DNA from 2 places in the Clostridium sp. SGI.024 genome. Region 2 is predicted to be linked to the other one. Evidence: a T-box and tRNA genes for the amino acid it is inferred to sense, from the RefSeq annotation. Region 2 holds a T-box; the other holds one or more tRNA genes.

Region 1 (3,919 bases), on a different contig from region 2:
AAAAATACTAGATAATGACTGGCAAGCTTTGTTGGAAGGAGAGTTTCAAAAGGAGTACTATCAAAACCTTAGAAAATTTTTAATATCTGAATATAGAAATAGAACTGTTTATCCTAATATGAATAATATTTTTAACGCACTTAAACTTACACCTTATAAAGATGTTAAAGTTGTTATTCTTGGGCAAGATCCATATCATGGACCTAATCAAGCTCACGGTTTAGCTTTTTCTGTAAATAAAGGTGTTAAGGTTCCACCTTCGCTAATTAATATTTATAAAGAACTTAATAATGATTTAGGTTGTTACATACCAAACAATGGTTATTTAGAAAATTGGGCAAGGCAAGGTGTATTGCTTCTTAATACAGTGCTAACAGTTAGAGCACATGAAGCAAATTCTCATAGAAATATGGGATGGGAACAGTTTACTGACAAAATAATATCTCTACTTAATGATAAAGAAGATCCTGTTGTGTTTATCTTATGGGGAAACCCTTCTATATCAAAAGGAAAACTTATAACAAATAAAAAGCATCTTATACTAACATCAGCTCATCCAAGTCCACTATCTGCTTTTAGAGGTTTTTTTGGTAGTCATCCTTTTTCTAAAACAAACGATTTTCTAAAATCAGTTAATAAGTCTCCAATAAATTGGCAAATAGAAAATATTTAATCTATAAAAAGGCACTCACTTTTGAGTACCTTTTTTATAAATGTTTAATTTTTTATATAATAAACGTAAAAGTGAAAAACTTATTGCAATAGCGGTGCATGCAGAAAATGATAGTATTATATTATCAATAAATATTCCTATTAATATTCCTATTCCAGTTCCCAAAATTATACTCTTTGCTAAATGATCATAATCTTCTTCTGATAAAAATAATTTTTCCAACAATAACACCCCTCTTATTAATAAAATATAATTCTATTATAATTCATACTTCTTAAGTAATTCTTAAATAATGATTAAAATATAATTAATTATAACACCATTATAAATGATTATTTTTAACTTGTAAAGAGTTTTTGTATACTATTTAATCTTTTTGAGTATAATTTTAAATATCTAAAATTACCTTATAACAATTATTATATAAATTAATTTCATATTGAATAAAATTTAATTAAATAAAAAAGTATATAGATCCTATATTCTTTAAAACCTCACAGGTTCCAAGTCCCCAAAATATAATATCTATATACTCATGCACTTAAGGAAAGGAATTTATTAAAAATTATTTACATGATAATATTTTTATAAATTCATAAAAAATAAAAAAGCTAACTAAATTAATAGTTAGCTTTAACTGGTGGCTCGACCAGGAATCGAACCAGGGACACGAGGATTTTCAGTCCTCTGCTCTACCGACTGAGCTATCGAGCCTTAACGATATTTATTTTATTAAATTTTTAATTATATGTCAACATTTTATTCTATATTTATGAAAATTTAGTTATTTTTATTACGCATATAAAATATACTAAACTATAATATTATTTGGAGTGTATTATGAAATATATAATATTTATTTTACTAACTTTAATTATAATCTTTATTTACTTTTATTATAATAAAAAGTTAGAATTAATGAAGAAACAATTGTTCCTTACTAGAAATCAATATTCTATAGTAAGAAACAAATATGTTGATCATAAAAAATATGCTGAAAATTTATCTATTCAATTCTCCATCCCTAAATATAAAGGTGGTACATTGAAAACTAATTCATTTTTATATCTATCTCCAATCATATCTTCAAACATATTACTACGCTTAGATAATGATACTGAAGTTGGAATTTTAGATTGTGCAGAACTTAATAATGAAACGTGGTTTTATATAAGTATACCAAATAAAAATAATATAAATAGTAGAGGCTGGGTAAATTCCAATGATATTTCTATATTTTTTAGTTCTTCCTCTTCTATATATAAAGCAAAATAAAGGGCTAGGAAAAAGCTAAACTCCTAGCCCATATATATTAAGAGTCATAAAAATTATATATATTATAACAATTAATATAAATGGAATATTTAGGATATTTTCTTTACTATCCTCTACAGTTATTACTGTACTTCCTTCTATTACTTTTCTTTTTGCTTTAAGCTTCTCTAATGCATAAATTATTAAAAATACAAATACGGAAAAAATAATAGCGATGACTCCATAAGTTATAAGAAGTAAAAGTTTTTCTTTTGACCCTATGTTATTAAGACTAAACTCAGTAGTTTCAACTGAAATAGGTAAGCTTTCTGTAATTATTTTAGATATTTTAGCAAGTGTTACAGAAGTCCCGTTAATTATGAAGTGCATTATCATTGATGAATAAATGCTATTTGTAATTCTAACTACTAAAGCAAATATAAATCCTAGAACTGTAGCATATAAGAATTGCTGGCCATCTAAGTGAAATATTCCAAAAAATAACCCTGTAATTGCTGCTGCCACATACTTGTTTTTATTTTCATAACCCGAAAGAACGATTCCTCTTACTGTTATTTCTTCTGTTATAGATGGTAATAAAGCTACTAATCCTAACAACAATATGTAAGGAGTTGATATTATTTCATAGATGAATGAACCTACTTCATTGTTGAAGAAAAATGTAGATATTAATGAAAGAAAGGTCATAACAGGTTGAACCATAAATGCCAATAAAATTATTAATAATATATCTTGCCAATGTAACTTATTTAACTTTAATGTCTCTTTAATTGATGATTTACTAACTAATAAGTATATTATTGCTGGTATTAAAAATAAAATTAAGTGATTAAACAATAAAATTAATCTTATATCACTTACACCTAAAGCAATATAAATTGGCCTTAAAGCATATGGTCCCAATATTTCTATAATAAGTATACTTAAAAAATAAATATTTGCTTTTAAAACTTTTTTCATATTTCCTCCTTTTATACACGTTTATTATCTATTAGTAAATAATATATAATATTTAAATAAAATTTATTATATATCATTCCTTTATATTTAATGTATAATATTTTTACTTTTTGTAAATAATTATAAATGAAGCGAGAAAGTTTCCACAGTTAATCGCCTCTCCCCCATTTTATTTATATACGGAATAATCCCCTAATTGTTTTTAGAGACATATGGGGATTATTTATTTTAATTTTCTCTAATTAATTCTTTCCTTAATATATTTAATGCATTCATAGTTGCTTTTCGTCTTACAGCTTCCCTATCTCCAGTAAAGTTAAATTTTTCTACTATGATTTTTCCTTTAATAAATATTCCTATATACACTAATCCTACAGGTTTTTCATCAGTTCCACCATCAGGGCCTGCTAAACCAGTAGTAGATATTGCAATATCTGTATTAGCTACTCTTGCCATCCCTTCAGCCATTTCCTTAGCAGTTTCTTTACTTACTGCACCAAATTTATTTAGTGTTTCTTCACTAACACCTAGCCTCTTTATTTTAGCTTCGTTAGAATAAGTAACTGCTCCTTCTTTAAAAACCTTTGATATTCCTGGATAAGATATTAAAGTAGCGGCAATCATTCCTCCTGTGCAAGATTCTGCAGTCGCTATACTAAAGCTTTTTTCACATAAAAGCTCTGCAACAACTGTATCTAATGATTTTTCTCCTTCTCCATATATATATTCTTTAAGTATACACTTTATTTCATCACACTTTGAATTAATTAATAAATCACATTTTTCTTCGCTTTCTCCCTTAGCAGTGACTCTTAATGTAACTTCGTATTCCTTAGCATATGGAGCAACTGTAGGATTAGTACTTCCTTGTATTATATCATTAATCTTTTTTGCCATTAAGCTTTCACCAACACCAAATATTCTCAAAGTTTTTGACTTTATAATTTCTCCTGTCAAATTAGAAAGATATTTAACTACATGATTTTTAAACATTAATTTCATTTCTTTTGG
Region 2 (3,919 bases):
ATTCTAATAAATCAAGATACTTTTTCATATCTTCTTTAGAAATTTCTGTTCCTAAGAATTTATTTATCCATTTAGAATCTACAGTAATATGTCCCTCTTCCTTTTTAGAGTTATATATATCTATAGTTCCTTCCATAATTTCACCACAACCAAGCTCACATACTAATGCACAAGCTCTGTTTATAGCTATTTCTGCTAAGTTTGGATCTATATCTTTTTCAAATCTTGCTGAACTTTCGCTTCTTAAGTTTAACTTTTTAGAGTTAACTCTAATATTTGTTCCATCAAAATTTGCTGCTTCAAAAATAACTTCTGTAGTATCTTCTTGAATTTCTGAATTTAAACCACCCATTATTCCAGCAAGACCTATAGAAGTTTCATCATCTTTAATACATAAGAATGATGAATCTAATTTTCTTTCTATTTCGTCTAAAGTAACAAATATTTCATCATCTTTAGCTCTTTCAACAACTATTTTACCACTTTTAATTTCTCTTGCATCAAAGGCATGCATAGGTTCACCTATTTCTAACATAACAAAGTTAGTAATATCAACTATATTATTTATAGGTCTAACTCCTGCTTCTAACAGTCTTTCTTGCATCCAACCTGGTGAAGGCATAATTTTAACATTTTTAACACCTCTAGCCATATATCTTCTGCATAGCGAATCTCTAACTTCTACTTTGATTTTATCATTAATATTTTCACTAGTCTTAACTTCATAATTTAAGTTTGGCATTTTATAAGATGTTCCTAATGTTGCAGCTGTTTCTCTTGCCATACCAACCATACTTAAGCAGTCTGGTCTATTTGAAGTAATATCAAAATCTAATATTGATTTATTAAGATTTAAATATTCTTTAATATCCATACCTAATGGAGCATCAGCCGGTAATATCATAAGACCATGAACTGGTTCATCACCAGCTATACCAAGTTCTTCTTCTGAACAAAACATACCATTAGATACTACACCTCTAAGTTTTCCTTTTTTTATTTCTGTTCCATCAGCTAATATTGATTTATGAAGGGCAACGGGTACTATATCTTGCTCCTTCATATTAGTAGCTGCTGTAACTATTTGAATAGTTTCTGTTCCAATATCCACTTGACAAACCTTTAATTTATCAGCATCTGGATGTTGTGTAATTTCTACTATTTTACCTGTAACAATATTTTTAATTTCATCACCTTGAGTTATTACCTCTTCTAGTGCTGAGCCTGATAAAGTTAATCTATCTCCAAGTTCTTTTGCATCTATATTTACATCAACGTAATCTTTAAGCCAATTAAATGGGACTTTCATATTTTTTTACCTCCTGTTAATTAAAATTGATTTAAGAATCTCATATCACTTTCATATAATAATCTGATGTCATCAATGCCATACTTAAGCATAACCATTCTATCAACACCAAATCCGAAGGCAAATCCACTATATACCTCAGGATCTATTCCACAGTTTCTAAGTACTTGTGGGTGAACCATTCCACATCCTAATAGCTCTATCCAACCGCTTCCCTTACATACTCTACATCCCTTACCTTCACAAACGAAACAAGTTGCATCCATTTCTGCTGAAGGTTCTGTAAATGGGAAGTGATGTGGTCTAAATTTAGTTTTAACCTTATCTCCAAACATTTTTTTAGCAAAAAGTTCTAAGGTACCTTTAAGATCAGCAAAAGTTACTCCCTTATCAATTACTAACCCTTCCATTTGATAGAAAATTGGTGAGTGAGTTGCATCAACTGCATCTGATCTATAAACTTTACCAGGTCCTATCATCTTTATTGGAGGTGCTTGATTTTCCATAACTCTTATTTGAACTGGTGAAGTTTGAGTTCTTAAAACTAAATTGTCATTTATATAAAATGTATCTTGTTCACTTCTTGCTGGGTGATTCTTAGGTATATTTAAGGCCTCAAAATTATAATAATCTAATTCTACTTCTGGACCTTCTTCTACTGTGAATCCCATAGATATAAATATATCCTTCATACTTTCTAAAGTTAAATCAAGAGGATGTCTCTTACCAATCATGTTTTTCTTTCCTGGCATAGATATATCTATAACTTCAGAAGCCAATTTATCATTTTTTTCTTTTTCCTTAATTATATTAAGCTTTTCTTCTATCTTATCTTCTACTTCTTTCTTAACTTCATTAACAAGCTTTCCTACTACTGGTCTCTCTTCCTTAGATAAACCTCCCATACTTCTTAGTATAGTAGTTAGCTCTCCCTTTTTACCTAAATACTTTACTCTTATTTCTTCTAATTTTGAGCTACTATCTGCATTTGTTAATTCATTAAATGCACTTTCTTTAATAGATATTAACTTTTCTTGCATGTTTTTTCCTCCCTTATAATATAAAATTAGAAAATATTATTTCATAAATAACAAAAAAACTCCGTCCCATAAAAGGGACGAAGTGTCGCGTTACCACCCTAATTGGTTAAGAAAACTTAACCCAACTTAATTCGAATAACGGAAAACCCGCTAGAAACTACTATTATTTCACTTCTAGGACTCCTGAGGGAACTTCAATATAAATTTCTATAAAACAGCTTTCAGTCTATGGCTATTTCTCCCTGAAAAGTCCTTTATATTTACTTTCTCATTCACAGTCTTTACATATTCAATTTACAATTTATTATACAAATAAAATTAATTAATTTCAATAGTAACTTTCTATTTCTTACTAAATCAAATTTTGTCTTACTTTTTCAAATAATATTATTGAAGTAGCAATAGATACATTTAAAGATTCTGCTCCTCCTGGCATAGGTATTTTAACTTTTTTATCTGCTAACTCAAAAAGTTCATCACTTATACCATTTCCTTCATTTCCTACAGCTAATATAGTTTTTCCTCTAAGATCTTCTTCAAAGAAATTTTTAGATTCAGCTAAAGATGTAGCAACTAAATTAAATCCATCTTCTTTTAATAATCTTATAATTCTATAATTCTCATCATCATAAAATATTGGAATATAAAAAATTGATCCCATAGTAGATCTTATGGTTTTATCATTATAAATATCTACTGTTCCCTTTGTTAATATTATTCCATTTACACCTGCTGCATGAGCAGTTCTTATTATTGTTCCTAAATTACCTGGATCTTGAACCTTATCACAAATTAAATAAAAATCTCCATCTAAAGTATTTTTATTATTTTTTTTCTTAACAATCGCTATAATCCCTTGAGGGTTTTCTGTAGATGCAATTTGCATAAATAAATTATTAGATAAAAAACTAATTTTCCCACCTAAGTCATTATTTTTTAGTAAGAATTCTTCAAATCGTTCCTCATACTCTTTTGAAATAATAATATACTCTATTTCCATCTTTGCCTTTATAGCTTCATCTATTAGCCTAAGACCTTCTAAGATAAATAAACCTTCTTTATTCCTAAATTTTCTTTCTTTAAGTTTTTTAATATACTTAAATAAGTTATTATCCTTACTTTCTATATATATCAAAATAGCACCTCATTACTTTGATTTAACTATCATACCTTCTAATTTGCTTAAATCTTCAGCTGATCCTATAGCTACTATTATATCATTTGCTTCTATTATATCATCAGCTGCTGGTGATAAATTAACTTCATCACCTCTTTTTATAGCCATAACATTTATACCATATTTTCTTCTAAGTTTTAATTCATTTAATGTTTTTCCTGCCCATTCATCTAACACTTGAATTTCCATAACACTATAATCGTCAGAAAGTTCTATATAATCCAATATATTAGCTGAAACTAAATTATGAGCTACTCTAATTCCCATATCTTTTTCTGGAAGTACAACTCTGTCAGCACCTATTTTATACAATACTTTTGCATGTAAATCACTGTGACCTTTAGCAATTATATATTTTACACCAAGTTCTTTAACTAATAATGTAGCCATAAT

What was found. A T-box is a leader RNA that pairs with one kind of tRNA and senses whether it is charged. The one in region 2 lies ahead of pheS (phenylalanine--tRNA ligase subunit alpha), so its partner is inferred to be a tRNA-Phe.
Region 1: it encodes a tRNA-Phe, which carries the amino acid that the T-box ahead of pheS (phenylalanine--tRNA ligase subunit alpha) is inferred to sense. The anticodon was not compared.

The regions. Positions count from the first base shown of each region.
Region 1 covers NZ_JBNPON010000083.1:10-3,928, forward strand. The annotation lists gene ACQRD5_RS15505 (uracil-DNA glycosylase) at 1-673, shown strand, start outside; gene ACQRD5_RS15510 (hypothetical protein) at 689-904, opposite strand; tRNA gene ACQRD5_RS15515 (tRNA-Phe) at 1,312-1,387, opposite strand; gene ACQRD5_RS15520 (hypothetical protein) at 1,514-1,948, shown strand; gene ACQRD5_RS15525 (CPBP family intramembrane glutamic endopeptidase) at 1,964-2,908, opposite strand; gene ACQRD5_RS15530 (competence/damage-inducible protein A) at 3,137-3,919, opposite strand, start outside.
Region 2 covers NZ_JBNPON010000004.1:98,304-102,222, forward strand. The annotation lists gene pheT (phenylalanine--tRNA ligase subunit beta) at 1-1,309, opposite strand, end outside; gene pheS (phenylalanine--tRNA ligase subunit alpha) at 1,330-2,349, opposite strand; T-box leader at 2,420-2,634, opposite strand; gene ACQRD5_RS02560 (TrmH family RNA methyltransferase) at 2,702-3,484, opposite strand; gene ACQRD5_RS02565 (potassium channel family protein) at 3,497-3,919, opposite strand, start outside.